2 regions of the Paraburkholderia sp. WC7.3g genome follow, and region 1 is predicted to be linked to the other one. Evidence: predicted binding sites of a transcription regulator. Region 1 holds the regulator's gene; the other holds the start of a gene.
What was found. Region 1 encodes LexA, which represses DNA repair genes until DNA is damaged. Its sites were predicted from a motif close to ACTGTATNNNNATACAGT; they were not measured.
Positions count from the first base shown of each region.

Region 2: recA (recombinase RecA) is a predicted target of LexA. The motif match lies at 2,363-2,380, and genes of this name have one in related genera.

Region 1 covers NZ_JBNDMA010000002.1:2,284,281-2,299,602, reverse strand. The annotation lists gene OKW43_RS22005 (YadA-like family protein) at 1-1,127, shown strand, start outside; gene OKW43_RS22000 (CysB family HTH-type transcriptional regulator) at 1,273-2,199, opposite strand; gene OKW43_RS21995 (sulfate/molybdate ABC transporter ATP-binding protein) at 2,196-3,260, opposite strand; gene cysW (sulfate ABC transporter permease subunit CysW) at 3,261-4,265, opposite strand; gene cysT (sulfate ABC transporter permease subunit CysT) at 4,262-5,164, opposite strand; gene OKW43_RS21980 (sulfate ABC transporter substrate-binding protein) at 5,326-6,372, opposite strand; gene lexA (transcriptional repressor LexA) at 6,685-7,335, shown strand; gene OKW43_RS21970 (hypothetical protein) at 7,438-7,782, shown strand; gene OKW43_RS21965 (DUF2939 domain-containing protein) at 7,902-8,519, shown strand; gene OKW43_RS21960 (universal stress protein) at 8,637-9,104, opposite strand; gene nodI (nodulation factor ABC transporter ATP-binding protein NodI) at 9,538-10,452, shown strand; gene OKW43_RS21950 (ABC transporter permease) at 10,472-11,299, shown strand; gene OKW43_RS21945 (hypothetical protein) at 11,395-11,817, opposite strand; gene OKW43_RS21940 (LysR family transcriptional regulator) at 12,117-13,100, opposite strand; gene OKW43_RS21935 (M20 family metallopeptidase) at 13,352-14,773, shown strand; gene OKW43_RS21930 (NADP(H)-dependent aldo-keto reductase) at 14,871-15,322, opposite strand, start outside.
Region 2 covers NZ_JBNDMA010000002.1:4,001,482-4,016,803, reverse strand. The annotation lists gene OKW43_RS30090 (sensor histidine kinase N-terminal domain-containing protein) at 1-1,420, opposite strand, end outside; gene OKW43_RS30085 (response regulator) at 1,430-2,227, opposite strand; gene recA (recombinase RecA) at 2,482-3,558, shown strand; gene recX (recombination regulator RecX) at 3,566-4,336, shown strand; gene OKW43_RS30070 (DUF2889 domain-containing protein) at 4,467-5,141, shown strand; gene sucC (ADP-forming succinate--CoA ligase subunit beta) at 5,197-6,366, shown strand; gene sucD (succinate--CoA ligase subunit alpha) at 6,497-7,378, shown strand; gene OKW43_RS30055 (TerC family protein) at 7,545-8,249, shown strand; gene OKW43_RS30050 (pilin) at 8,399-9,007, shown strand; gene OKW43_RS30045 (PglL family O-oligosaccharyltransferase) at 9,168-10,952, shown strand; gene OKW43_RS30040 (nucleotide pyrophosphohydrolase) at 11,006-11,356, opposite strand; gene moaC (cyclic pyranopterin monophosphate synthase MoaC) at 11,388-11,867, opposite strand; gene OKW43_RS30030 (M48 family metalloprotease) at 12,055-13,788, shown strand; gene OKW43_RS30025 (DUF2946 family protein) at 13,817-14,392, opposite strand; gene OKW43_RS30020 (hydrolase) at 14,385-15,322, opposite strand, start outside.

The DNA.
Region 1 (15,322 bases):
GCAAGGAAGCCGTCAACGGCAGCCAGCTGTATGCGAACTCGGCGAGCGTCGCCGCGGGTCTGGGTGGCGGCTCGGCCGTGAACGCGGATGGCACGATCAGCGCACCGAGCTACAGCGTGGGTGGTACGACGGTGCATAGCGTAGGCGATGCCGTCACCAACCTGGATGACCGGGTGACGGAGAACACCACGGACATCACGAAGCTGCAGACGCAGGTGGGCGATGTCGGCACGCAACTGTCGGGCGCGGTGCAGTACGACCGTCACGCTGACGGCTCGGTGAACTTCGGTTCCGTGACGCTCGGCGGAAGCCTGAGCGCAGGCCCGGTGATCCTGAGCAATGTGGCGAACGGCACGAGCCAGTATGACGCGGTGAACTTCGGCCAGCTGTCGGCGTTGCAGGACCAGGTGACGGATCTCGACGGGCAGGTGAAGGATCTCGGTTCCCAGCTGTCGAACATCCAGCCGGTCACCCCGGATGTTTCGTCGCCGGACCGCAACAATGACGCAGTGGCCAATGCGGCGACGCCGGGTACCGGTGTGGGCAGCACCGTGGCCGGGGCAAACGCCAGTGCAACAGCAGACAACGCGGTGGCAGTGGGCTCAAATGCGGCGGCAACCGGCGGCAACTCGACGGCGATCGGCACCGGCTCGCAGGCTGGCAATGCGAACTCGGTGGCGTTGGGTCAGGGCTCGGTGACGGATCGCGATAACTCGGTGTCGGTGGGTTCAGTGGGTCACGAACGCCAGATCACCAACGTCGCAGCGGGTACGGTGGACACGGATGCAGTCAATGTCGGTCAGATGAACAGCTCGGTCGCACAAGGCGTTCAGCAGGCCAACAACTACACCGATCAGCGTATCAACGCGACCAACCAGGCGATCAACGACGTCGCGAAGAACGCCTACGCAGGGATCGCAGCAGCGATGGCAATGCCGAACATGACGCCGTCGGGCCCGGGCAAGACGATCGTCGCTGCGGGTGGGGCGACCTATAAGGGCGGCAGCGCCGCAGCAGTAGGAGCTACGTACCGCTCACGGAATAATAAGTGGCTCGTCAACGCTGCGGTGTCGGTCACGTCGACTGGTGACGCTGGCGCACGTGCGCAGGTTGGCTACGAGTTCTAATAGCCATGTCACGTAAAAAGCGGAAGGTCCGTTAGTCCAATAGCTGTATAGCGGGTGTTTAGAGAGAGTCTTGCCGGGCACAGCAGGACTCTTTTTTTTGCGCCCATCCTGCGGGTGCAAGTCCTACCCTAAGCTGCTCGCGGCTCTAAGCCGCCTCACGCAACTGCGCCGCAATGTCCGCCTCGCTCAACTGCGGCGCGAACATCTCGATCAACCGATACGCGTACGCGCGCAGGAATGCCCCCTTGCGCAGGCCGACGCGGGTCGTGCTCGCCTCGAAGAGATGCTGCGTGTCGAGCGCGACGAGTTCGGTGTCGCGCTTCGGGTCGTAGGCCATCGCAGCGACCACGCCGATACCCATGCCGAGTTCCACGTAGGTCTTGATCACGTCGGCGTCGATCGCGGTCAGCACGACGTCGGGCAACGCACCCGCTTTTGCGAACGCCTGGTCGATATGCGAGCGGCCCGTGAAGTCCTGGTCGTAGGTGACGATCGGAAATTCGGCGATCTCGTCGAGCGTCAGATTCGCTCGGCCGACGAGCGGATGATCCTTCGGCACCACCACGACGTGATGCCACGAATAGCACGGGAACGTGACGATGTCGGGAAAACGGTCGAGCGCCTCGGTCGAGATGCCGATATCCGCTTCGCCGTTGATGATCATCTGCGCGATCTGCTGCGGGCTGCCCTGGCGCAGCGCCAGATGCACTTTCGGAAACACCGACGTGAACTGCCGGACCACCTTCGGCAGCGCGTAGCGCGCCTGCGTGTGAGTGGTCGCGACGACGAGGTGACCGCTGTCCTGATCGGCGTACTGGCGCGCGACGCGGCGCAGATTCTCCGCATCGAGCAGCATCCGCTCGATCAGCTGATGCACCGCCTTGCCCGGCTCGGTGAGCCCCGTCAGACGCTTGCCGCGGCGGATGAAAATATCGACCCCGAGTTCGTCCTCGAGATCCTTGATCTGCTTCGATACGCCCGATTGCGACGTGTAGAGCACGTTCGCCACTTCGGTCAGGTTCATGTTCTGCCGCACCGCTTCGCGCACGAAGCGCAACTGCTGGAAATTCATCGATTTGTCTCCGGAAAAACGCGCAATGCGCGCGGCACCGCCGTCACGCCATCGCCTATTGTCAGTTGCAGATCACGCCACGTTTCGCGATCGAGTTCGGCTTCGAGCAGGTTGCCCTCACGGCCCGCGAGCTCGACGCGCACCGAGCCGCCGAGCGTCACCACGCGCCGCAGGTCGACGACGATGCCCTCGCGATGCCCGGCTGCCTGCGGATACAACTGCAGATCGTGCGGCCGCACATAGGCGAACGCAGGACCGCTGAAACCGGCGGCAATCGCGACCGGCAGCGCGGCGCCATCGACGACGAAGCCTTGCGCATCGACGCTGCCGTGCAGACGGTTCGCCGCGCCGAGAAACTCATAGACGAACGGCGTCTGCGGATGGTCGTACACGTCCTGCGGGCTCCCCACCTGCTCGACATGCCCCCGATTGAGCACGACGATGCGATCGGCCACTTCGAGCGCTTCTTCCTGATCGTGAGTGACGAAGATAGTCGAGATATGCAGATCGTCGTGCAGGCGACGCAACCAGCTGCGCAGTTCCTTGCGCACCTTCGCGTCGAGCGCGCCGAACGGCTCGTCGAGCAACAGCACTTTCGGCTCGACAGCCAACGCACGCGCGAGCGCGATGCGCTGCCGCTGGCCGCCGGACAGCTCCGACGGATAGCGTTGCGCGAGCCAGTCGAGCTGCACGAGCTTCAGCAGCTCATGCACCTTCTCGCGAATCACCTTCTCTGACGGACGTTCCTTGCGCGGCTTCACGCGCAGACCGAACGCAACGTTCTCGAACACCGTCATATGACGGAACAGCGCGTAATGCTGGAACACGAAGCCTACCTCGCGCTCGCGCGCGCCGACCGCCGCGACGTCCTGGCCTTGCAGCTCGACCTGGCCGCCGTCCGCGTATTCGAGGCCGGCGATCACGCGCAACAGTGTCGTCTTGCCGCAACCCGACGGCCCGAGCAGCGCGACGAGTTCGCCCGGTGGAAAGTCGAGCGACACGTTGTCGAGCGCGACGAAATCGCCGAAGCGCTTTTGCAGGTTACGAACGGTGATACCCATTTACAGCTCTCCTTGCTTGAGCGGATGTCGCTGCGACGCAGGCGTGGCGTTGACGAAAAACGAATGAGAAGCGGACTGCGCGCTCCCGGCCTGCGAAGCGCCGGACGGCGCCGGCCCCGCATACGCGGGCACGTCGCGCGCTGCCGACAGTTCCGCCGACATATGACGCTCGGCCAACAGCTTCAGCCCCAACGTGACCAGCGCCAGCAGCGCGAGCACCGACGCCACGGCGAACGCGGCCGAGAAGTTGTATTCGTTGTAGAGAATTTCGACATGCAGCGGCATCGTGTCGGTCTGCCCGCGAATATGACCCGACACGACCGACACCGCGCCGAACTCGCCCATCGCGCGCGCATTGCACAGAATCACGCCGTACAGCAGACCCCATTTGACGTTCGGCAGCGTGACGCGACGGAACGTCTGCCAGCCCGATGCGCCGAGCACGTGCGCGGCTTCTTCCTCGTCGTTGCCCTGCGCCTGCATCAGTGGAATCAACTCGCGCGCGACGAACGGGAACGTGACGAAGATCGTCGCGAGTACGATGCCCGGTACCGCGAAGATGATCTGCACGTTGTGATCTTCGAGCCACGGGCCGAACCAGCCCTGCGCGCCGAACATCAGCACGTAGATCAGACCGGAGATCACCGGCGACACCGAAAACGGCAGATCGATCAGCGTGGTCAGGAGTGCCTTGCCGCGGAATTCGAACTTCGCGATACACCACGACGCCGCGAGGCCGAACCCGAGGTTCAGCGGCACCGCGATCGCCGCGGTGATCAGCGTCAACCTGATGGCCGACAGCGCGTCCGGATCGACAAGCGATTCGAAGTAAAAACGCAGCCCCTTGCTCAGCGCCTGATAGAACACCGCGACGAGCGGCACGACCAGAAACAGCGCGAGAAACAGCAGCGCCAGGCCGATCAGCAGCCAGCGCACGACGGGCGGCTCGCTGACCGGATCGGGGCGGCGCGCGGCGCTCGCCGGATTCGTCGGAACGCGGCTCATTGCACACCTCCACCGATTGCGGCGACGTTCGTGGCCACCGGCGCCGGCGCCGGCGCCGCGTTGCCGCGGCTCGTGCGCCGCTGCAGATACCACTGCAGCGTGTTGATCAACAGCAGCATCAGGAACGACACGACCAGCATCACGACCGCGAGCGCCGTCGCGCCCGCATAGTCGTATTGCTCGAGCTTCGTGATGATCAGCAGCGACGTGATCTCCGACTTCATCGGCACGTTGCCGGCGATGAAGATCACCGAGCCGTATTCGCCGAGCGCGCGCGCGAACGCGAGCGCGAAGCCGGTCAGCAACGCCGGGAACACGGCCGGCAGCACGACGCGGCGAAACGTGAGCCAGCGCGACGCGCCGAGGCACGCGGCCGCTTCCTCCTGCTCGCGCTCGAACTCCTCGAGCACCGGCTGCACCGTGCGCACGACGAACGGCAGGCCGATGAAGGTCAACGCGACCAGCACGCCGGCGGGCGTGAACGCGATCTTGATGCCGAGCGGCGCGAGAAACTGGCCGATCCAGCCGTTGCCTGAATAGACGGCCGCGAGCGAAATGCCCGCGACGGAAGTGGGCAGCGCGAACGGCAAATCGACGACCGCATCGACGATGCGCTTGAACGCAAACGTGTAGCGCACCAGCACCCACGCGACGAGAAAGCCGAACACCGCGTTGATCAACGCGCCGCCGAGTGCCGAGAAAAACGTCAGCCGATACGACGCGAGCACGCGCGGCGACGTGACTGCGCGCACGAACTGATCCCAGTCGAGCGTCGCGGTTTTCAGAAAGGTCGCCGCCAACGGAATCAGCACCACGAGGCTCAGATAAGCCACCGTGATGCCGAGTGTCAGGCCAAAGCCGGGCAAGGCGCTCGGCTTGCGGAAGGTCAACGTGGTCATGCTGGATACTCGTTCATGGTTGATGCTCGCGCGGTTGTCGTGTTGCTGTCTCGTTGTGTCGTTATCGAACTGCGGTACTGCTGGCCACGGCCTCCGGTTAGCCGAAAGCGCGCCCATTGGGCGCGCCCTTTCACCTCTGCCTTTGATGCAGGCGGCGGTTTTTACTGCGGCTGATAAATCGAATCGAACACGCCGCCGTCGGCGAAATGCGTCTTCTGCGCGTTGGTCCAGCCGCCGAACGAATCGTCGATCGTGTACAGCTTCAGCTTCGGAAACTTCGCGGTCAGATCGGCCGGCACCTTGTTCGAACGCGGACGATAGAAATTGCGCGCGGCGATCTCCTGGCCCTCCTCGCTATAGAGGAAGTTCAGATAAGCCTCGGCGAGCTTGCGGGTGCCGTGCCTGTCGACGACCTTGTCGACCACCGCGACCGGCGGCTCCGCGAGAATGCTCACCGACGGCACGACGATCTCGAACTTGTCCGGACCGAACTCCTTCAGCGACAGGAACGCCTCGTTTTCCCACGCGATCAGCACGTCACCAATGCCGCGCTGAACGAAGCTCGTCGTCGCGCCGCGCGCGCCCGAATCGAGCACGCCGGCGTTCCTGTACAGCTTGCCGACGAACTCCCTGGCCTTCCGGTCGTTGCCGCCCGGTTGATGCTCGGCGTAGGCCCACGCGGCCAGATAGTTCCAGCGCGCGCCGCCCGAGGTCTTCGGATTCGGCGTCACGATCGACACGCCCGGCTTCACCAGATCGTCCCAATCCTTGATGTGCTTCGGGTTGCCCTTGCGCACGAGAAACACGATCGTCGAGGTGTACGGCGACGCGTTGTCCGGCAAACGCTTCTGCCAGTTCCTGTCGACGAGCCCCTTGTTCGCGAGCGCATCGATGTCATAAGCGAGCGCGAGCGTCACGACGTCGGCCTGCAGACCATCGAGCACCGAGCGAGCCTGCGCGCCCGAGCCGCCGTGCGACTGCCTGAAGGTGACGGCTTCGCCGCTGCTGGCCTTCCATTCCTTGCCGAATGCCTGGTTGATGTCCTGATACAGCTCGCGCGTCGGATCGTAGGACACGTTCAGCAGTGTCGTGTCGGCGTGCGCGATGCCGCTTGCGCCCACCATGCCCAGCGCGCCCGCCGCGCCGACGGCGAGCGCCGTGATCAGTTTTCTGGTTCGAGCCGCAAGCCCCGTGTGCCGATAGTTCATCTCGATTTTTCTCCGTGTGATGGTCCGCTGCCAAGCGTCTGGTGTTGTTCTGCGTCGCGGTCACGTGCACATGAGCGCCAATCCGGAGGCCAGTCTATCGAAGGGCTTTCATCATTAAAAATAATGTTTCTTCATTTTTTAATACTCAAAAGTGGTAACGGCAGATGCGACGGCTGTTGACGCACCGGAAACGACGCGATGTGGCCGATAAACGACGCCCGAACGCGCCCCTCCGGCCGAACTTAAAGTAAAGCTTGAAATGCGCCGGATACTGTATAAAAATACAGTCACCTGTTCATACATACAGTGGCCATGACAAAACTCACCGCACGACAGCAGCAGGTTTTCGATCTGATCCGCCGCGCGATCGAACGCACCGGCTTTCCGCCCACTCGCGCGGAAATCGCCGCCGAACTCGGTTTCAGCTCGGCCAATTCCGCGGAAGAGCATCTGCGCGCGCTGGCGCGCAAGGGGGTGATCGAACTCGCGGCTGGCGCGTCGCGCGGCATCCGCCTGCTGTCCGGGCAAGAGGACGCGCCACACCAGTTCACGCTGCCGCATGCGGGCCTGATGCAGTTGTCGCTGCCGCTGATCGGCCGGGTCGCGGCGGGTAGCCCGATCCTCGCGCAGGAACATATCTCGCAGCACTACGCGTGCGACCCGGCGCTGTTCTCGAGCAAACCCGACTACCTGCTGAAAGTGCGCGGCCTGTCTATGCGCGACGCCGGGATTCTCGACGGCGACCTGCTCGCAGTGCAAAAGCGCAGCGAAGCGAAGGACGGCCAGATCATCATTGCGCGGCTCGGCGACGACGTGACGGTCAAGCGTCTGAAGCGCCGGCCGAACGGCATCGAGCTGATCGCCGAAAACCCCGATTACGACAACATCTTCGTGGAAAGCGGCAGCGCCGATTTCGCGCTCGAAGGGATCGCGGTCGGGCTCATTCGCCCAAGCGAGTTCTGATCTTTCGCTGTCGCAGCAACGCTTGCGCCGGCTTGTCCAACCCAAGCCGCATTTACGCCCGCATTTACGCCCGCATCTACGCTGTATCGCCAGGAGAGACTCATGGAACGCCTTGCCCGCCTGCTGCCTTTTCGCCAGTTCGGCCGTCTGCGCCATCTGCGCAAGCTCACGCCCTGCGCGCTGACCGAGGCGCCCGCGGCGCGCACGCCGTCGCTGTTCGACGTGCCTGCCGATGCTTCCGGTCTGCCGTCGTCGTTGCCGGCGTTCGCTCGCGTGTCGCTGAATTCGGCGCTGAACATCGCCGAGCCCGCGCGTCGCGCACCGGTGCGGGTCTACCATGGATCGTCGCGACTGATCATGGTCGGCACGGTCGACGCCGTATGCCGTATGATCGATCGTTGCATCGCCGACGAAGCCAACGTGCACGGCGCGGTGTTCGAAGCCTGAGCGAATCCTGGGCACGCATGCGATACCCACTTCTGAAGTTCAGAGTTTCGCGTCGGATGGGATCGTTTCGACCTCGCCGTGGTCGACGTTAGATGATCACTAACGTGGAGTCCCATTCGATGACATTTCCGAAACGCATACAGGGCAGCGCCACCCGGCCGCTGCTGATCACGCTGATCGTGGTGATCGTGATTGGCGCGCTGGGGTTTATCTATGCGTCACCGTATATCGCGGTGAACAATCTCAAACGCGCGGCAGATGCGCGAGACGTGCAAACCGTCAATCAGTACGTGGACTTTCCCGCGCTACGCGATAGCCTGAAGCAGCAGGTGGGCGCCATGCTGACACGCCGGCTCGAAGCGGACGCCGGCAACAAGCTGGCCACGATTGGCGCGGTGATCGGCGTGACGTTGATCGGCCCGCTCGTCGATGCCTATGCAACACCCGACGGCGTCGCGGCGCTGCTGAACGGCATGCCGCCACGCGGCATGCCGGGCGAGCAACCGTCCGCGCCGCCAGCCGCGAGCGGCGAAGCGCCGGCCGCACCAGCCGCGGGCAACACCACCAATCAGGCAAGTGCGCCGCCACCGGGGCGTCAAAGCACGGCCGGCTATCGTAGTCTCAACGAATTTGTTATCACGTACCGGCGTGGCGAAGGCAACGCGAACTACTCGGCGATCTTCCGTCGCGAAGGTCTGGTCACATGGAAGCTCGCCGCGATCAACCTGAACGAGTGAGGTTGAAGCCTGGCCGGAAGGAATGCGTGGCTGGTCGTCGAGGCCAGCCACGTGACGGGGATGTTCACGTCTGGGCTACAAGACGGCGCGAATGGCTTCGCGCCGCTAACTAGCGTATTACGCCGCAGCCGCCTGCTGCTGGTCCTGCCCGGACGAGCACGCCACCAGGATGCTGCACGTCACCCTGTCGAGCAGCGGCGTGTTGCCCGCCCCCATCCACCAACGCGACAGACCGGTCCGGCAGCGATGGCCGACCACCACGAGATCGACCTGCAATTCGTTGGCAAGGTTGGCGATCTCGTCGATCGGATGACCGAACGCGAAATGCCCTTGTGCGCTTACGCCGCGCTCGGTCAGCCAGTTCACCCCCTCCTGCAGAATCTCGCGGGCCGTTTTTTCGAAGCTGCCGCAGGCTACGTCCGTCAACAAGCCCGCGCTTTGCGCAATGCTCGAACGCATGTCGACGACCGACAGTAGGTGCGTTTCCGCCTTCAGCTCCAGCGCCAGATCGGCACCGCAACGCAGGGCTTTGCGGCCTTCGCGCGAGCCGTCGTAGCACAGCAGGATTTTCTGGTAGCTCGCCATCAGGTTTCTCCATTCGCGCGGAAAGCGCTGTCTGATTCAATCATGGTGCGCCGCAAATCGGCTTGCAAGGGATGGAAAACGCTAAGTGCATAGTCGGTGCATGCTGAGCACGTCCGCACAAGCGTTGGGCAATTCGATGCAGCGTTTGCCCACGGATGCCGCAACGCAAAACTTCGTACGCGAACGTTGCGGCCGCTCGCAGCGGGCCGTTTCGCGTGCCGGTAGCGTCAAACGGTAAACAGTGGCGCCGGGCGGTGCCAGCCGGCTCAATACACCGCAACCTGCCGCATGCATTACCCGTTCCCGGAGGGCCGCCCGCATTAGCGAACCGAAACCCTGGAATAAGCCGCTTCGCGTGCACAATGCGGGCGTCGCAGGTATGTTGTGTGTCTTGCGAGTACGTTGTGTCTTCTTCAGGAGCCTCGCCCGACCCATGCCCGCCGCCCCCATCGAATTCCATCAGGTCAGGAAAAGCTACGGCGAAAAAACGGTCGTCGACGGCTTGTCGTTTCATGTGAACGCCGGCGAATGCTTCGGGCTGCTCGGCCCCAATGGTGCCGGCAAGACCACGACACTGCGCATGCTGCTCGGCATCGCGGCGCCCGACGCCGGCGCGATCCGCCTATGCGGCGAGCCGATCCCGGGCCGCGCGCGCATCGCGCGCTCGCGCGTCGGCGTGGTGCCGCAGTTCGACAATCTCGATCCCGATTTCACGGTGCGCGAAAATCTGCTCGTCTTCGGCCGCTACTTCGGTCTCACCGCTGCGCAGTGTCGCGCGGCGGTGCCCGGTCTGCTCGAATTCGCACGCCTCGAGAACAAGGCCGACGCGCGCGTGAGCGAACTATCGGGTGGCATGAAGCGGCGCCTCACGCTCGCGCGTGCGCTGATCAACGATCCCGACGTGCTGATCATGGACGAGCCGACCACCGGTCTCGATCCGCAAGCACGCCATCTGATCTGGGAGCGGCTGCGCTCGCTGCTCGCGCGCGGCAAAACCATCCTGCTGACCACGCACTTCATGGAAGAAGCCGAACGGCTTTGTCATCGACTGTGCGTGATCGAGGAAGGACGCAAGATCGCCGAAGGCGCGCCGCGCGAGTTGATCGAATCCGAGATCGGCTGCGACGTGATCGAGATCTACGGTCCCGATCCGTTTGCGCTGCGCGAAGAACTCGCGCCGCTCGCCGAGCGCACCGAGATCAGCGGTGAGACACTGTTCTGTTACGTGAACGACGCGCAGCCCGTGCATATGCGGCTCAAGCAGCGCGCTGATTTGCGCTATCTGCATCGGCCAGCGAATCTCGAGGACGTATTTTTGCGGCTCACGGGACGCGAGATGCAGGACTGATTACGCAACGAGACAACTGATGGACGCACGCACTTACGAAACCCACGACGGCACGCCATCGGCACAGCAGCCGTTCGGCGCGTTCCCCGCCAACGCCACGAACTGGGCCGCGGTGTGGCGCCGCAACTATCTGGTGTGGAAGAAGCTCGCGCTCGCGTCGATGTTCGGCAACCTCGCCGATCCGATGATCTATCTGTTCGGTCTCGGCCTCGGGCTCGGGCTGATGGTCGGGCACGTCGACGGCGTGTCGTATATCTCGTTCCTCGCGGCGGGCACCGTGCCGTCGAGCGTGATGATGTCGGCGAGTTTCGAGTCGATGTATTCGGGCTTTTCGCGCATGCACGTACAGCGCACGTGGGAAGCGATCATGCATACGCCGCTCTCGCTCGGCGATATCGTGCTCGGCGAGGTGGTGTGGGCCGCGAGCAAATCGGTGTTGTCGGGTGCGGCGATCATGCTGGTGGCGGGCGCGCTCGGCTACGCGAGTTTTCCGTCGATGCTGCTCGCGCTGCCGATCATCGTGCTGGCCGGACTCGCGTTCGCGAGCCTCGCGATGATCGTGACGGCGCTCGCGCCGTCATACGACTTTTTCATGTTCTATCAGACGCTCGTCCTCACGCCGATGCTGCTGCTCTCCGGCGTGTTCTTTCCGATCTCGCAACTGCCCGGCGCCGCGCAAGCCGTGACCGCGGCTCTGCCGCTCGCCAATGCGGTCGATCTGATGCGCCCGGCGATGCTCGGCCGGCCGATGGAGCACGCCGCGCTGCATCTGAGCGTGCTGGCCGCTTATGCGATCGGCGGGTTTATCGTGTCGGCGATCCTGTTTCGGCGCCGGATGATGAAGTAAAAAACTCACGCGCGGGGCGGCACATCGTGCATGCACCCGAGCGAGGCGGTGCCGCGTCAGTCGTCGCTATGCGTGCCTGCTATCGGCGCGCGCGGTTAGTCCTCGTCATCGGTCCACGGAATGTCGACGTCGGAGATGAACGCGACCGTCGCGAACGGGCCGCCCTCGTGACGCCCGATCTTGCCGTCGGCGCGCTGCCATTCGACCCGGAACACGGTGGCCGGATCATCCGCGATCAGCCGCACCGTGCGCAATTCGTCGGGATCGGCGTCCTCGACCGGGCCGTCGAGCGAGATCAGCAGCGCCTGCGGCCACAGACCATCGGCGGGATCGTAGATCTTGTCGCCGTCGTGAATCAGCGTGAAAGCCTCCACGCCGATGGTTGCCGACGCATCGACGATCATCTTGGCGAGCGCCCGCAACAACGCGGTCGCTCTCGCCGAATTTGCCTGACGGATCGCCAGATCACCGCGCGTGAGCGCCTGCTCAAGTTTTGGATTGGTTTTCTGTTGCGCCATGGATGTATGGGTCCTATCGCTCTGTTGTGGGCGACCCGCCATTGGGACGGCGCGCCGCGCTTATTTTTGGGTCCATCTGGTGCCGCTTGTGTGCGTTGCAGCATCGCGCCTGGGCGGCATGTCCGCGGTTCGACTGTCATTGTTCTACGTTGCGCCTGATTGCTGCGCGAAACGTCAGGAAACATCAGGAAACATCAGGCTCGTTATCTCAAGGCCGTCCTTGCTGTCCACCACAGTTTAGGTCGTGATTCGGATTCTGGGAGAACATTTGCCGCTTAGCGCGTTGCATGTGTCGCATTTCATGCATCGGTTCGCGGGCGCCGCGGTGTCCGCTTGCCGCGGCCCCGGGCCAGTTTCGACGCCTGCGCCCCGGCCGGCTGCGCGTCAGCGATCCGCGCGATCAGATGATCGCGAAACGCGCGCACCGACGGCGGCAACTCGCGTCCGGCCATCGTCTGCACCTGGATGCTGCGCTGGCGCATCTGCGGATCGGTCAGCGGAATCACGAGGAAGCCGTCGCCGGCATAGCGGTCGCGCACCGACAGCAGCCCCGTGAACATGATCGCACCGGACTTCTGCGCATAGCGATAGATCGCGCCACTGTTGTTGCAGATGAGATCCGGCTCGAGCAGGATGCCTTCGAGCGCGCACGTAATGTCGATCAATTGACGAATCGTGGTGCCAGCCTCCGACAGCGCGAGCGGATAACGGCTCACCTCGGCGAGCGACACTCTCGCGCGCGCCGCGAGCGGATGATCGGTGCGCAGCAGCACGAACACGGGCGCGCGTTCGGTGTGCTCGACCTTGACGCCCTTCTCCGGCGCGAGGCTGAACGACAACGCAATATCGACGTCACCGTCGCGCACGTGGCGGGTCGCGTCGGCCGGCGACATCACGGTCAGCGTGAAATCGGTGCCGGGATGCTCGGCGCGGAAATCCGCGATGGCTGCGGGCATGAAGTCGGCAGCGAAGCCCTCGGCGGTCGCGATCTTGATCCGGCTGCCGTGCAGAGTGGCGAGACCGCCGATTTCCTTCATCACGTGCTCGGCTTCGAGCAGACTGCGTTGGGCGTACGCGAGGAGCCGCTCGCCGGCCTCGGACAGCGCCATGCCGCGCGGGCGCCGCTCGAACAGCGTCGCGCCGAGTTCGCCTTCGAGCCGCACGATCTGCCGGCTGATCGCCGATACCGCGACGTGCAGCCGTTCGGACGCGTCGCTCAGCGAACCGCTGCGCGCGACCTCGACGAAATAACGCAACGCAATGCCATGCAGTGAACGTGCCATCCGGGACGCCTCGATAGAGTCAGTTGCAACGATGCCGTGGGTGAGTGCCGCGGTCCGAGCCGACGCATGCCGCTTTGCTTTTCCGGCAATGCAAGCTTCGAAACATGATCATTGTGACAAAAATGACGCGCTTCTAGAATCGGTCGCAATGACATCGCGGGCGATTGCCTCGCACGCCGCGCCGCGCGTCGAGCCACCGAGCCTCGCGGTCCTCTGCCCTACTCACCCATCCCCGCATTGGAGACATCGACATGAGCCGCAACCGGGCCATCGAGCTTGCCACCCGGCACTTCGAATCCGGCGCTTTTCTCGCCGATCTGAACCGCCGCGTCGGTTTTCGCACCGAAAGCCAGGAGCGCGATCGCGGCGCGCTGCTGCTGTCCTATCTGACCGACGAAATCGCGCCCGAAGCAGAGCGCCTCGGCTTCGGCACGCGTATCGTCGATAACCCGGTCGATGGCTTCGGGCCGTTCCTGATCGCCAACCGTCACGAAGGCGATCAGCTACCGACCGTCCTGATCTACGGCCACGGCGACGTCGTGCGCGGCTACGACAGCCAGTGGCGCGCGCCGCTGACGCCGTGGGCGGTGAGCGTCGAAGGCGAGCGCTGGTTCGGTCGCGGCACCGCCGACAATAAAGGCCAGCACTCGATCAACCTCGCCGCGCTCGCGAGCACGCTCGCCGCGCGCGATGGCAAACTCGGCTTCAACACGAAGCTGCTGATCGAGATGGGCGAGGAAACCGGCTCTCCCGGGCTCGACGCGATCTGCCATGCGCATCGCGACGAACTCGCCGCGGACGTGCTGATCGCCTCCGACGGCCCGCGTCTGGCCGCGCATCGTCCGACCGTGTTTCTCGGCTCGCGCGGCGCGGTCAATTTCAGGCTGTCGCTGAACCTGCGCGACGGCGCGCATCATTCAGGCAACTGGGGCGGACTGCTGCGCAATCCGGCGACGGTGCTTGCCAATGCGCTCGCGAGTCTCGTCAATGCGCGCGGGGTTATCGCGGTCGAGGGCCTGCGTCCGCCGCCGATCCCCGAAGCCGTACGTCACGCGCTTGCCGATATTGCGGTGGGCGGCGGTCCGGGCGACCCCACCGTCGACGACAACTGGGGCGAGCCGGGTCTTTCCGCGCCCGAGCGCGTATTCGGCTGGAACAGCTTCGAAGTGCTGGCCCTCAAGGCGGGCAATCCGGAGAACCCGGTCAACGCGATTCCACCTTCGGCGTTCGCGGTCTGCCAGTTGCGCTTCGTGGTCGGCACCGATTGGGAAAACCTCGGCAAGCATCTGCGCGCGCATCTCGATGCACACGGTTTTCAGCTGGTCGAGATCGACGTCGAACGTGGTGCGCCCGCCACGCGGCTCGATCCCGACGATCCGTGGGTCACGTGGGCGACCGCGTCGCTCGAAGCAACCACCGGCAAGAAGACCGCGTTGCTGCCGAATCTCGGCGGCACGCTGCCGAACGAGATATTCGCCGATACGCTCGGTCTGCCGACGATCTGGGTGCCGCATTCGTATCCGGCCTGCTCGCAGCATGCGCCGAACGAGCATCTTCTGAGCCCGGTGGTGCGCGAGGGCCTGCAGATGATGGCGGGACTGTTCTGGGATCTCGGCGAGAATTCGCCGCTTGCGGCGAAGCGCGGGGTGGGTACCGCAAAGGCCGCGGGTTGAGTTCGGCTGTAGCCGATTGATTCGATGCGCTTGCCGCGGCCGCACCGTTAAACGACCGGGGCCACCACGGCAAGCGAGCATCGCAGTTACATCGACGTCACGGCGCCGGATTCGGCTGCAGTTCGTGCAGCCTGTCGATTTCGGCGAGCACTTGCGCCGACAGCTTCACGTCCGCGCTGGCGATGTTTTCCTTCAACTGCTCGAGCGACGTCGCGCCGATCAGATTGCTGGTCACGAACGGCCGGCTATTGACGAACGCGAGCGCGAATTGCGCGGGCGACAGGCCGTGGCGCTTCGCGAGTTCGACGTAACGCGTGGTCGCCTGCACGGCTTGCGGCTTGCTGTAGCGCTGGAAGCGCTCGAACAGCGTGATGCGCGCGCCGGCCGGTCGCGCGCCGCCTTCGTACTTGCCCGACAGCCAGCCGAACGCAAGCGGCGAATAAGCGAGCAAACCGATGTTGTCGCGATGCGCGTACTCGGACAGACCGACTTCGTACGTGCGGTTCAACAGGCTGTACGGATTCTGGATGCTGACGATGCGCGGCAAAC
Region 2 (15,322 bases), 1.7 Mb from region 1:
CCGCGATCTCACGCACGATCGCGAGACCGAGGCCGCTGCCGTCGCCTTCGCGGCCGAGAATCCGGTAGAACCGCTCGACCACGCGCGAGCGCTCGCTGGCCGGAATGCCGAGCCCGGTGTCCTCGACTTCCAGATGCACGAGCCGCGCGGCGGCGTCGTGCCGCACGCGCACGGTGATGCGGCCGCCCGCCGGCGTATAGCGGATCGCGTTGTCGATCAGATTCGACAGCATTTCGCGCAGCATGACCGGATTGCCAGCGACTTCGACCGGCTCGTCGGGCGCTTCGTAGCCGATGTCCATCTGCTTCGCGAGCGCGGCCTGCACCCATTCGCGCACCGCGCTGCGCGCGAGTTCGCCCAGTTCGAGCGGCGTGAAGATCTGTCCCGACCGACGGTTTTCCGCGCGCGCCAGCGCGAGCAACTGTGTGACGAGCCGCGCGGCATGCTCGGAGCTCGTCGCGATCTGTTCGAGCGAGCGATGCACCTCGGCCGACGCGTTCAGGCGCAGCGCGAGTTCGGCCTGCGTGCGCAGGCCGGCCAGCGGCGTTTTCATCTGATGCGCCGCATCGGCGATGAAGCGCTTCTGCAACTCCATGTTCTGTTCGAGGCGCGTGAGCAGATCGTTGAACGACGTGACGAGCGGCTCGATTTCAGGCGGCGCGCGGCGTGCCTCCAGCGGCGACAGATCGTCCGGTCGGCGCGCGCGGATATGCGCCTGCAGCGCATGCAGCGGCTCGAGCCCGCGCGACAGCCCGAACCACACGAGCAGAATCGCGAGCGGCAGGATCACGAACTGCGGCAGGATCACGCCCTTGATGATGTCGTTGGCGAGCTGGCTGCGCTTGTCGAGCGTTTCGGCGACTTGCACGAGGACGGCCTGCGCGCCCGGCGTCTGCGGAAACTCGACGGTCGTGTAGGCGACGCGGATGTCGTTGCCGCGCAGCACGTCGTCGCGGAATTCGACGAGGCCCGGTGGCGGGCGGTCCTCCTCGTGCGGCAGTGGCATGTCACGCTCGCCGGCCACCAGCTCGCCGCGCGTGCCGAGCACCTGAAAGAACACGCTGTCGACGTTGTCGGCGCGCAGGAAATCGCGCGTCGACTCGGGCAGCGAAAGCTCCGCGACGCCGTTGACCGGATGGATCTGGCGCGCGAGCACGTAGGCGTCGGTTTCGAGCGCGCGGTCGAACGGGCCGTTCGCGATCGACTTTGCGACCAGATACGTGACCGCGAGGCTCATCGGCCACAGCAGCAGCAGCGGCGCGAGCATCCAGTCGAGAATTTCGCCGAACAGCGAGCGCGGACGCGCTTCGGCGGCGGCTTCGGTTTCGTCCGGCGGGGCGAACGGATTGGCGTAGCGCGCGTCGCGCGCCTCGTCGAGGTCCGCAGCGTGCGCCGTGGCGCGATCAGCGCGTGCGGACATCGCGGGCCTCTATTTGTAGTGGTGGCTCGCCGGCATCGCGGCGGACGACGGCGCGGTGGACGGTTGCGCCGCTTGTGCCGCTTGTGCCGCTTGCGGCTCGGAACCGGCCGGGGCGGCGGGCCCGCTCGCATTCGCCGGCGCCGCCGCTTTTTCGAGGCAGTAGCCAAGCCCGCGCACGGTGATGATGCGCACGCCGCTCGGTTCGATCTTCTTGCGCAGTCGGTGCACGTAGACTTCGATCGCGTTGTTGCTGACTTCCTCGCCCCATTCGCACAGATGGTCTACGAGCTGCTCTTTCGAGACCAGCCGGCCGATCCGTTGCAGCAGCACTTCGAGCAGACCGAGCTCGCGCGCGGACAGATCGATCACCTGGTCGTTGACATGGGCAATGCGGCCCACCTGATCGAACGACAGCGAGCCATGCCGCACGACGGTCGGGCCGCCGCCCGCGCCGCGCCGTGTCAGCGCGCGCACGCGCGCTTCGAGTTCGTTCAGCGCGAAGGGCTTGGCCATGTAATCGTCGGCGCCGAGGTCCAGGCCTTTGACGCGTTCGTCGACGCTATCGGCGGCGGTCAGGATCAGCACTGGCAGGTTCGAATTGCGCGCGCGCAGGCGGCGCAGCACCTCGAGCCCGGACATGCGCGGCAGGCCCAGATCGAGGATCAATAGGTCGAACGTCTGCATTGACAACGCGGTATCGGCTTCCACGCCGCTTTTCACGTGATCGACCGCATAGGCCGATTGGCGGAGTGATCGAACCAGACCGTCCGCGAGTATGCTGTCATCTTCGGCAATCAGAATTCGCATGATGCGCCAGCCTGGCTTTGCCGGCACCGTGGGGTTGCCCCGGCGCGCAGCGGTCTCCGAACATTATTGTGGGTAGTTGGGGCGACGCGACAGTAAAAGATGCGCGTTCGCATCACAATCGCGCTTGCCAAAACCACTGTTTTTTTATACAGTGTCTGCGTTTCGTGTGATGTCCTGAAGACTCCGCTCAATTTGAGTGGAACCATGGGTGCACACCTGCCTCAGACGCCGTTCATCATAGCAAAGGACGATTCATGGAAGAAAGCAAGAAAGGCTCGGCTGGACTGACTGCTGAAAAGAGCAAGGCACTGGCCGCCGCGCTCGCGCAGATCGAAAAGCAGTTCGGCAAAGGGTCGGTCATGCGGCTCGGCGCAGGTGAGGCAGTCGAAGACATCCAGGTGGTCTCCACCGGATCGCTCGGCCTCGACATCGCGCTGGGCGTCGGCGGTTTGCCGCGTGGCCGGGTGGTCGAAATCTACGGTCCGGAATCGTCCGGTAAAACCACGCTGACGCTGCAGGTCGTCGCCGAAATGCAGAAGCTCGGCGGCACCGCGGCGTTCATCGACGCGGAACACGCGCTAGACATTCAATACGCTGGCAAGCTCGGCGTGAACGTCGCCGACCTGCTGGTCTCGCAGCCGGACACCGGCGAACAGGCACTCGAAATCGCCGACGCGCTGGTGCGCTCGGGCTCGATCGACATGATCGTGATCGACTCGGTCGCGGCGCTAGTGCCGAAGGCGGAAATCGAAGGCGAAATGGGCGACTCGCTGCCGGGTCTGCAGGCGCGTCTGATGTCGCAGGCGCTGCGCAAGCTGACCGGCACGATCAAGCGCACGAACTGTCTCGTGATCTTCATCAACCAGATCCGCATGAAGATCGGCGTGATGTTCGGCAACCCGGAAACCACCACGGGCGGTAACGCGCTGAAGTTCTACGCGTCGGTACGTCTCGACATTCGCCGCATCGGTTCGATCAAGAAGAACGACGAAGTGATCGGCAACGAAACCCGCGTGAAGGTCGTCAAGAACAAGGTGGCGCCGCCGTTCCGTGAAGCGATTTTCGACATCCTGTACGGCGAGGGCATCTCGCGTCAGGGCGAAATCATCGACCTCGGCGTGCAGGCGAAGATCGTCGACAAGGCTGGCGCATGGTACAGCTACAGCGGCGAGCGGATTGGTCAGGGCAAGGACAACGCGCGTGAATTCCTGCGCGAAAATCCGGATATCGCTCGCGAAATCGAAAATCGTATCCGCGAATCGCTGGGCGTCACCGCGATGGCGAACGCCGTGACCGGCGCGGACGCTGAAGTCGCGGGCGAAGAAGAGTAAGCATCACGTGATACGCAAAGGCCGACCGTTGTCCGACTCCGGACGCTATCCGGACGGCCCGCGCGACGCGGCGGACGGATCGCCTGAGTCCAGCGATCCGTTCGAATCGTTCGAATCGTTCGACGCACACGACCGCGCCGCGGGCCGCGGCCCGCAGCGTACGCGGTCTGCACCCGCTGCAGTGTCGTCCAGCCGGGATTCCTCCGGGCTCGATTCCCCAATCCCCTCCGAAGTCACCTACACCCGCTCACGCCGCCAACCCGGCGAACAGAAGCCGGGCCGGTCCGACGAAGACGCCAGCAGAAAATCCCAACGCCCCGCCCGTTCGCTGAAAGCGCGCGCGCTTGGCTATCTGTCGCGCCGCGAATATAGCCGCGCCGAACTCGCCCGCAAGCTGAAGCCCTACGTCGAGGAAACCGATTCGCTCGACGCGATGCTCGACGCGCTGCAGGCCGAAAACTGGCTATCCGACTCGCGCTTCGCGGAAAGCCTGGTCCATCGGCGCGCATCGCGGCTCGGCACGAGCCGCATTCTCGGCGAACTGAAGCAACACGCGCTCAACCCGGCGCTCGTCGAAGAGGCGAGCGCGCAGTTGCGCGAAACCGAGCTCGCGCGCGCCCAGGCGGTCTGGCGCAAGAAGTTCGGCCAGTTGCCGCAAACGCCGGCCGAGCGCGCGAAGCAGGCGCGCTTTCTCGCGTCGCGCGGCTTCTCCGGCGCGACGATCGGCAAGATCCTGAAGGGTATCGGCGACGTCGACGACATCGGGGACGGCGACTAATACGCCAGTCTCGACGGGTAGGGTAATTGCCGCGCCGTAACCTGGCGCCAGGCCGTGCGCAATCGGGGCTGTCCCAAATACCCGTTATGCTAAAATCCACACGTTTTCCAATCCGGTCTTTCCTTCCCGCATGTCGCTCTCCCTGCCAGTGTCCCGTCAGTTGCGCCATCGTCGCGCAATCAGAGCGGAAGCTTACGAGCGAACCGATGGCCTGTGGGATGTGGAAGCGTGCCTGACCGACGAAAAGCCACGCGATGTGGTGCTTGCGTCGGGTATCCGGCCCAATGGTCAGCCGATCCATGAACTCTGGCTTCGCATCACCATCGATCGCAAGCTCAACGTCGTCGACGCCGAAGCGTCGTCCGACTGGGTGCCCTATCCAGGGTTGTGCCAGGCCAGCAATCCCGCCTACCGTGCCCTCATCGGGCTCAATCTGTTCCACAACTTCCGTCGCGATGCTGCCCGTTTGCTGGCCGGCACGGCCGGTTGCACGCATCTCACCGAGCTGTGCGCGATCCTGCCGACCGCCGCGATCCAGGCGTTCGCCGGCGAGGTGTGGAACACCGATGCCGGCACGCCGGGCGCGAACGCGGGTTCGGGAGACGAATCGTCTAACGGCACAGGCGATCATTCCAACGACAAACCGCCATTCCAGTTGGGGCGCTGCCACGCGCTGCGTTTCGACGGCGAGGCGGTGAAACAGTTTCATCCGCGCTGGTATGGCCACGCTCCGCGTCCAGCGGAACGCGCGGCCTCGTCGGACGACGCGGCCGGCCGCGAACCAGGCGGCGACGCGTCGGCCTGAACGGCGGCAACGGAAACGAAGTTCAATCCAACTCTCAGACTGAAGGGAATCACGCATGAAGATTCACGAGTACCAGGGTAAGGAAATCCTGCGGAAATTCGGCGTCGCGGTACCGCGCGGCAAGCCGGTCTTCTCGGTGGATGATGCGGTCAAGGCCGCGGAAGAGCTGGGCGGCCCGGTGTGGGTCGTCAAGGCTCAGATCCACGCGGGTGGCCGTGGCAAGGGCGGCGGCGTCAAGGTCGCCAAGTCGCTGGAACAGGTTCGCGAGTATTCGAACCAGATCCTCGGCATGCAGCTCGTCACGCACCAGACCGGTCCGGAAGGCCAGAAGGTTAACCGCCTGCTGATCGAAGAAGGCGCTGACATCAAGAAGGAACTGTATGTCGGTCTCGTGATCGATCGCGTTTCGCAGAAGATCGTCGTGATGGCGTCGAGCGAAGGCGGCATGGACGTCGAAGAAGTCGCGGAAAAGACGCCTGAGCTGATCCACAAGGTTGCCGTCGATCCGTCGACCGGCCTGAAGGACTCGGAGGCAGACGACCTCGCGAAGAAGATCGGCGTGCCCGACGCTTCGATCCCGCAAGCTCGCGCGATTCTGCAAGGCCTGTACAAGGCATTCTGGGAAACCGACGCATCGCTCGCCGAAATCAACCCGCTGATCCTGACCGGCGACGGCAAGGTCATCGCGCTTGACGCGAAGTTCAACTTCGACTCGAACGCGCTGTTCCGTCACCCGGAAATCGTCGCGTACCGCGATCTGGACGAAGAAGATCCGGCTGAAATCGAAGCGTCGAAGTTCGACCTCGCGTACATCTCGCTCGACGGCAACATCGGCTGCCTCGTGAACGGCGCTGGCCTCGCAATGGCAACGATGGACACCATCAAGCTGTTCGGCGGCGAACCGGCGAACTTCCTCGACGTCGGCGGAGGAGCTACGACGGAGAAGGTTACCGAAGCGTTCAAGATCATGCTGAAGAACCCGAACCTGACCGCGATTCTGGTCAACATCTTCGGTGGCATCATGCGCTGCGACGTGATCGCGGAAGGCGTGATCGCGGCATCGAAGGCCGTGTCGCTGAAGGTGCCGCTCGTGGTCCGCATGAAGGGCACGAACGAAGACCTGGGCAAGAAGATGCTCGCTGAATCCGGCCTGCCGATCATCTCGGCGGACAGCATGGAAGAAGCGGCCCAGAAGGTCGTCGCGGCTGCTTCGGGCAAGGCGTAAGCCAGCTGTCCACGGCGCATTTACCGGCTCATTTGCCAAATTGACGAGTGGCGGCGCGCGAGCGACACCGGCGTGAAGCATCGCGCCGAGTGACGCTACCGCGCGAAGCCAAACGAACAGAGGTCAGTACATGTCGATTCTGATTAACAAAGACACCAAGGTCATCACGCAGGGCATCACCGGCAAGACCGGTCAGTTCCACACGCGTGCTTGCCGTGAATACGCAAACGGCCGCGAAGCGTACGTCGCGGGCGTGAACCCGAAGCGCGCCGGCGAAGATTTCGAAGGCATCCCGATCTACGCGAGCGTCGCTGAAGCCAAGGCTGAAACGGGCGCGACCGTGTCGGTGATTTACGTTCCGCCGGCAGGCGCCGCCGCCGCGATCTGGGAAGCCGTCGAAGCCGATCTGGATCTCGCGATTTGTATCACGGAAGGCATCCCCGTGCGCGACATGATCGAGATCAAGGACCGTATGCGTCGCGAAAACCGCAAGACGTTGCTGCTCGGACCGAACTGTCCGGGCACGATCACGCCGGACGAGCTGAAGATCGGCATCATGCCGGGTCACATCCACCGCAAGGGCCGCATCGGCGTCGTGTCGCGTTCGGGCACGCTGACGTATGAAGCAGTCGGCCAGCTGACCGCGATCGGCCTCGGCCAGTCGTCGGCAGTCGGTATCGGCGGCGACCCGATCAATGGTCTGAAGCACATCGACGTGATGCAGATGTTCAACGACGATCCGGATACGGACGCCGTCATCATGATCGGCGAAATCGGCGGTCCGGACGAGGCGAACGCCGCGCACTGGATCAAGGACAACATGAAGAAGCCGGTGGTTGGCTTCATCGCTGGCGTCACGGCGCCTCCGGGCAAGCGCATGGGCCACGCCGGCGCGCTGATCTCGGGCGGTGCGGACACCGCTGAAGCGAAGCTGGAAATCATGGACGCGTGCGGTATCAAGGTCACGAAGAACCCGTCCGAAATGGCGCGTCTTCTGAAGGCAATGCTGTAAATCGAATTCGCGTGCCGTAGGCGCGCGATTTTTGATACGCTTACGAAATCCTTTCGTGAGCGGGCGGTCCCGAAAAGCGGGGGAGTGCAGACTCCCCCGCTTTTTTTCGTCCGCGCTTGCGTCGGGTTTCTGTCCGCCCGGCCGATTTTTTCTTATTCTTTCTTCCATGCTCGAATTCTTCACGACCCTCCATTGGGGCGCAGTCTTTCAGATTGTCGTCATCGACGTTCTGCTCGGTGGCGATAACGCGGTCGTGATCGCGCTCGCCTGCCGCAACCTGCCGCAGTCGCAGCGCATGCGCGGCATCGTGTGGGGGACCGCCGGCGCGATCCTGTTGCGTGTCGTGCTGATCGCGTTCGCGGTCGCGCTGCTCGACGTGCCGTTCCTGAAGTTCGCGGGCGGCGTGCTGCTGCTGTGGATCGGCGTGCGCCTGCTCGCGCCGGCGCACGACGGGCATGAGAACGTAAAGCCGGCCGACAAGCTGATCTCGGCGGTGAAGACGATCATCGTCGCGGATGCGGTGATGAGCGTCGACAACGTGATCGCGATCGCCGGCGCGGCCGAAGCCGCGGAGCCCGAGCATCGGCTGGCTCTGGTGATCTTTGGCCTCGTCGTGAGCATTCCGCTGATCGTGTGGGGCAGCCAGCTGATTCTGAAGCTGCTCGATCGCTTTCCGGGCATCGTGCTGTTCGGCGCGGGTCTGCTTGGCTGGATTGCGGGTGGCCTGATGGTCAACGACCCGGCCGGCGACCGCTGGCCGATTCTCGACACGCCCGTCGCCGAGTACGGGATGAGTATCGCGGGTGCGCTGTTCGTCGTGATCGTCGGTTATCTGCTGAAGCGCCGTAACGCGAAGCGTGCGGCGGTGTGAGCGTGGCGCTGCCGCTGCCTAAACGGTGATGCCGTCCGAGCGCAAGCCTGGCCATCCGGCTGACTGTGACGCGTGAGCCTCGCTCGCTACGATAAAAACGCCTGTTCCCGATCCACGGGCCAGGCGTTTCTCGTATCAGGAGTCTGCCGATGATCGTTACCCTGCCGTATTCCCCGTACTCCCAATCCCCGTCGCGCCGTGCACGCTGGCGGGCGAGCTGGTTCGCGCGCATCTGCCGCCGCTGCGGCGTCGGCTTCACGCTGATCGAACTGATGATCGTGCTCGCGATCGTCGGCGTGATCGCCGCCTATGCGATTCCCGCGTATCAGGACTATCTGGCGCGCAGCCGGGTCGGCGAGGGCTTGTCGCTCGCGGCGTCGGCGCGGCTCGCGGTGGCCGAAAACGCCGCGAGCGGCAACGCCTTCAGCGGCGGTTATGCGTCGCCGCCCGCCACGCGCAACGTCGAGTCCATCCAGATTGACGACGACACCGGCCAGATCACGATCACGTACTCGACGCGCGTCGCGCAGGCCGCTGCGAACACGCTGACGCTGGTGCCCTCGGTGCCGGACAACGCGGATGCGCCGAGCGCGCGCGTCGCGTTGAGCAAGGACGCGGTGCAGACCGGCGCGCTGACGTGGGAATGCTTTGCGAGTGGCAAGAACGCGTCGTCGTTGCCGGCGCCGGGCTCGGGGCCGATGCCGATCGAAGCGTCGACGCTCGCGGCGAATCTGGCGCCGCCCGAATGCCGTTCGTAAGTGGCAAACAAGTCAGCGACGAGACAGCGACCGAGCGCTGACTGGATGACTCGAACCACAACGTAAAAGGCTGATTTTCAGCCTATTTCGGCCGGGCCGGCGCACAGTGCAACGAATTTTTTGTATAGTGCGCCGGTTGCTGACGCCCACCGTTGATTCGATGCCCACCCCTTTCGCGCGCTACCTGTCTCTCGTACTGCTGGCTCTTGCGTTGATCCTGCCCTATGCGGTTGCCAACCATACGTATCCGATCCCAACCTTCTACGCCGAATTCACCGCACTCGCGCTGTATCTGCTGACTGGAGCGGCCGTCGTGCTGCTTGTCGCGACCACGCGGCCGCGCGTGGCTTTCGCGTCGCCCATCGTTGCGCTCGTGCCTTTGCTGTTCGGCCTCGTGCTGGTCGTGCAGACGCTGGTGCTGCCGGTCGCGGAGCCGTCGATGAACTGGCTCGGCGCGGGCTTCCTGCTTGCCGCGTGGATGGCTGTGCACGTGGGCTACGGCTTCGCGCGCGTGAAGCTCGACGAGACCGCGTTGCGCTGGGCGGCGGGGGCATTGATCGTCGGCGGTCTGTTCGCGGTGTTCAGCCAGATGATCCAGTTGTTTCACCTCGAGACGCGCGTGGCTCCGCTCGTCGTCGCGTATAACGTGACCGTCGAGCGCCGGCCGTTCGGCAACATGGCGCAGGCGAACCACCTCGCGACGTATATCGCGTTCGCGATGGCCGGAGCGCTGTATCTCGTGCAGACGCGCCGCATCGCGGTGCCGATCTGGCTGCTGGTGTCGACAATTTTCTCGGTCGGCCTCGCGTTGACCGTGTCGCGCGGTCCGTGGCTGCAGATGGGTGTGATCGTCGTGGCCGGCTTCTGGATGGCCTTCGCGCAGACGCGCAACGAACCGCAACTGCGCCGCAGCAACCGTGAATGGCTGGTCCCGATCGCGCTCGCGGTGCTGTTCTTCGTGATCAATGCGCTGATCCGCTGGGCCAACGTGCGCTATCACCTCGAACTCGGACAGTCGGCGGCCGAGCGCTTCCAGGACGCTGGCCAGATCGCGCCGCGCCTCGCACTGTGGAAATACGGCTGGACGATGTTCAAGCAGCATCCGCTGCTCGGCGTCGGCTGGGGCGAATTTCCGAGCTATCAGTTCGAGCTCGTCAAGCAACTGGGCGGCGTCGAGATCGCCAACAACTCGCACGACATCTTCGTCGACCTGCTCGCGAAAACCGGTCTGATCGGTCTCGGCATCGTGCTCGTGGGCCTCGTCGCATGGCTCGTGCGCGTCGTGCGTGCGCCGCAAAGCGCGGCGCGCGTATTCGGCATCGCGCTGATCGGCGTGCTGACGATGCATGCGCTCGTCGAGTATCCGCAGCAGTACATGTTCTTCCTGTTGCCCGCGATGTTCGTATTCGGCCTGCTCGACACGCGGCCGTTGCGCGCGGTGCCCGCGAACCTGTCGTTCGGCGCATTCGCGGTCGTGGTGTTTGGCGGACTCGCCGCGCTGTATTCGGTGTATCGCGACTATGCGCGCGCCGAAGTGCTGTACTACGGCGCGCGTCCGGCCGAGCAGTACAGCGCCGATCCGTCGTTGATGTTCGGCGCATGGGGCGAATACGGTCTCGCGACGCTGCAGCCGATGAATCCGCTGAACCTGCAACGCAAGCTCGCGATGCACAAGCAGGCCATCGCTTTGTTGCCGGGCGAGACGGTGCTGCGTCGCTATGCGGTGCTGCAAGCGTTGACCGGCGATACCGCGGCGGCGCTCGATACGGTCGAACGCTTGCGGATCTTCGCCGAGGAACTGAAGGACTGGCCGGCGCAGCTCGGCTATCTGTACGAACTCGTCGACGAGCAGAAGTCGCTCGCGGGATTCAAGGAGCAACTGGTTAAGCGCTACGGCACGCCGGCGCCCGATGCAACGCCGGACGACGACAGCGGCGACGATTGATGGTGCCGCGCCAGCTTAGGCGTGCTGCCGCCGCGGCTTCCGTGCTTCAGAGTTCAAAGCTCGGAATACTTCGCGGCGGTGCCTTTTGCCTTGTCGACGGGGTAGCGCGCTTCGTTCAGCTTCAGTTTTTCCGCTGCTGCGTCGACGAGATCGAAGCCCGCAGTGTGGGCGACCAGCAGCAGATACATGAACACGTCGGCGCACTCGTGCCTGAGGTTCGTCGATTGCGCGGAATCGCTGAGCAGTGCGTCGATCTGCGCGTCGGTTTTCCATTGGATCGTCTCCAGAAGCTCGCCGGCTTCGATGCCGGTGGAGACGATCAGATTGCGCAGCGTGTGAAACTGCCGCCAGTCGCGCGCGTCGCGAAACGCCAGTAGCTGCTTGAGCAGGTCGTCGATGGTCATTTCGCTACCCGGATAGTTGCCGAACCGCGCTTCAACTTTGCGCGACCCAATCTCCCGACTTCCCGCCATGCTTTTCCATCACCTTCACGTCGGTGATGGTCATGCCGCGATCGACCGCCTTGCACATGTCGTACACGGTCAACAGCCCAACCTGCACGGCGGTAAGCGCCTCCATTTCGACGCCCGTGCGTCCAAACGTCTCGACCTGAACCGTGCAATGCACGCCCGGCATCTGCTCGTCGAGCTCGAAATCGGCCTTCACGCGTGTCAGCGCGAGCGGATGGCACAGCGGAATCAGATCGGCGGTGCGCTTCGAGGCCTGGATCGCCGCAATCCGCGCGACGCCGATCACGTCGCCCTTTTTGGCGTTGCCGTCGCGGATCAGCGCGAAAGTGTCGAGTAGCATGCGGATCGAGCCGCGCGCGATCGCGACGCGCCTGGTCTCCTGCTTGCCGCCGACGTCCACCATATGCGCGTCACCGGCCGCATCGAAATGAGTGAGTTCAGGCATGGTTGACTCCTTCAGAGGGCGCCTATCATAGCAGTGCGGCGCGACCCCGAATCGTCGCGGCGACTGATTACACCTGCGCTGTGTCGTGCTCTGCGTTTTGCCTCGTACGCGTCCTGCGACGCCCTTGCCCGTTATCTTAGTCCGGGCCGTGGGCGGCGTTTTTCGACTTCGTCAGACCGGCTTCGCGATGCATTCAAAACGGTTCCTTGCTGCATGGCTATCCGTCGCGCTCGCTATGCCACCGGGCGCATTCGCGCAATCGACCGGCGAGGCGGCCATCGCGCCGCGAACGACACCGTCCGAGGCGCCGCTCGTCAGCGGCCCGAGCGACGCGCGTGTCGATCCGATCCTGCCGCCCGACATCGCGCGCGGCGTGTTCGGCACCTACGGCGGTGCCCAAAGCCGCTTTTCCAATGGCGGTGGGAACGGCGGCAACGGCGGCGACAATGGCGGCGGCGACTGGCGCGCACCGATCGTCGCACAGCAATTACCTGATCTCGGCAGCGGCGGCGCCGGCTCGCTGACCCCGCAGGCCGAGCGCAAGCTCGGCGAGCGCGTGATGCGCGAGATACGCCGCGACCCCGACTATCTCGACGACTGGCTCGTGCGCGACTACCTGAATTCGGTCTCGGCCAAGCTCGCGGCGGCGGCCGGCGCGCTTTACATCGGCGGCTATCGACCGGACTTCGAACTGTTCGCGGTGCGCGACGCGCAGATCAACGCGTTTTCGTTGCCGGGCGGTTTCATCGGCGTGAACACGGGGCTGATCGTCACGACGCAGACCGAATCCGAGCTCGCGTCGGTGCTGGGTCACGAGATGGGGCACGTGCTGCAGCGGCACATCTCGCGGATGATCTCGAATGGCGAGCGCGGCGGCTACGCGGCGCTCGTCGGTGTGCTGTTCGGCGTGCTGGCTGGCGTTCTCGCGCATAGCGGCGACCTCGGCAGCGCGATCGCGCTCGGCAGCGAGGCGTATGCGGTCGATAGCCAGCTGCGCTTCTCGCGATCGGCCGAACAGGAAGCGGACCGCGTCGGCTTTTTGCTGCTCGCCGGCGCCGGCTACGATCCTTACGCGATGCCGACGTTCTTCCACCGGCTCGACCGCGCGGCGATGAACGAAAACGGCATTCCGGCCTATGCGCGAACGCATCCGCTGACCGGCGAGCGGATCGCCGATATGGAGGACCGCGCACGCCGCTCGCCGTACCGGCAACCGCATCAGGACGCCGAATACGGCTTCGTGCGGGCGCGCTCGCGCCTGTTGCAGGACCATTCGCGCAACGAATACGCGGACGAGATTTCGCGGCTGCGCTCGGAAATCGACGACCGCACCGCGCTGAACGTCGCGGCGAACTGGTACGGCATCGCGTACGGGCAGATGCTGCTCGAGCGCTACGACGACGCGGTGGCCTCGCTCGCGAACGCGCGCGCGATGTTCGTCGCGGGCGCGCGTGCGCAAGGCGAGCCCGAGCGCACTTCGACAAGCCTCGACGTGCTCGCGGCCGACATCGCGCGGTGCGCCGGTCACGCCGACGAAGCCGCGCGTCTCGCCGAGTTCGCGCAGCAGCGCTGGCCGCAATCGAACGCCGCGATCGACATGCACATCCGCACGCTGCTGACGCTGCACCGCTTCACCGACGCGCAGGCGCTCGCGACGCAGGAAACCCGGGCGCATCCCGATCAACCCGCGTGGTGGCCGTATCTCGCGCAGGCGAGCGCGGGCAGCGGCGATGCGTTGACGCAGCATCGCGCGATGGCGGAGAAGTTCGCGCTGGACGGGGCGTGGCCATCGGCGATCCGGCAGCTGAAGGACGCCCGCGACCTGAAGACGATCGGCTATTACGACCTCGCGACCGTCGACGCTCGCCTGCACGAGATGGAGAACCGCTACAAGGAGGAGCGGCTCGACGAGAAGGGGTAGGGCCCGTGAGCGCGCGCCGGTATGCGCGTCAGACCTGCGCCGCCGGACTCGCGACGAAGCCAAAGCGCGCGGCCACCTGATCGCGTCGCACGCTTTGTAGCGGCAGTGTGAGCTGAGCGCTCCAGTGGAATGCGCCGCTCAATGAGTCATCGTCGGCGAGCGTCGCGTGATCGGAGAAGATCTCCAGGTCATGATCGTGCAGCACCGCGATGCGTGCCGGCTGCGAGCGATCGATGAACAGAATGCCGCCGTCTTCGTCGACGAACACCGCCGCCGGTTCGAACGCGCCGCCGCCCTGATCGTGCAGCGCGAGCGTTCCATCCGCGTGCGCGGACAACCTGACCACCCACGGCGTATAAGCCAGCTCGACGTATACGCGCTGCGGCCCGTTCTGGAAAAACCACTGCCCGCGCTCATCGACCTCGTAGTTCCGGTTGATGAAGCCAAGCAACGCCTCGTGCCGGATCGGTGCGCCGGGCGCGCCGCTCGCCTGGGCCGCTTCGTCGCGCATGCGCCAGTTACCGCGCCGGTCGAGCATCAGCCAGCCGGTGCAACTCGGCACGTTCGGCCATTTGGCCAGCGCCTGTCTAACGATGTCATCCATGATCGACGTGTCGCTCCAGGTAGCCGAACACGCGCCGCGACAGCCAGTCGATGCGGCCCGGGAACGGCCCGGTCATGAAACCCGCGTGGCCGCCGTGCTCAGGCTGATCAAGCTCGACCGCGGCCGACACGTCATGCCGCGACGGCAGCGCTTCGGCCGGCAGGAAAGGGTCGTTGCGCGCGTTGAGCACGAGGGTCGGCACCTGAATGTGCGGCAGCAGCGGACGGGTCGTCGCGGTGCTCCAGTAGTCGTTGGTATTGCGAAAGCCGTGCAGCGGCGCGGTCACGACGTTGTCGAACTCGTACATCGTGCGGCTCGCGAGCATCGCGTCGCGGTCGAACAGGCCGGGGAACTGCTCGAGCTTCTGGTTGGCCTTCTGTTTCAGCGTCTTCAGGAAGCTGCGTGTGTAGACGAGGCCGAAGCCCTGCGACAGCGCGCGGCCGCCCGCATGGACGTCGATCGGTGTCGAAATCGCGGCGGCGGCCGCTACCACCCGCGTCGCATCGTCTTGCCGCTCGCCGAGCCAGCGCAGCAGCACGTTGCCGCCGAGCGACACGCCCGCCGCGACCACCGGCCCGCGATGCGCGGCGCGCAGGCGGCGCAGGATCCAGTCGACCTCGTCGCTGTCGGCGAGATGATAGAAGCGTGGCAGCCGGTTCAGCGGACCGCTGCAGCTGCGAAAGTGCGGCACCACGCCATGCCAGCCGTATTCGCGCGCGGCTGCCATCAGCGCGGCCGAGTAATGCGACGACGAACTGCCTTCGAGGCCGTGGAACAGCACGAAGAGCGGCGCAGTATCGGTGGGCGGGCTCTGATGCGCGACCCAGTCGAGATCGATGAAATCGCCGTCGGGCGTGTCCCAGCGTTCGCGTCGAAACGACACCGCGGGGCGGCGCGCGAACAGCGACGGGACGATGGTCTGCGCATGCC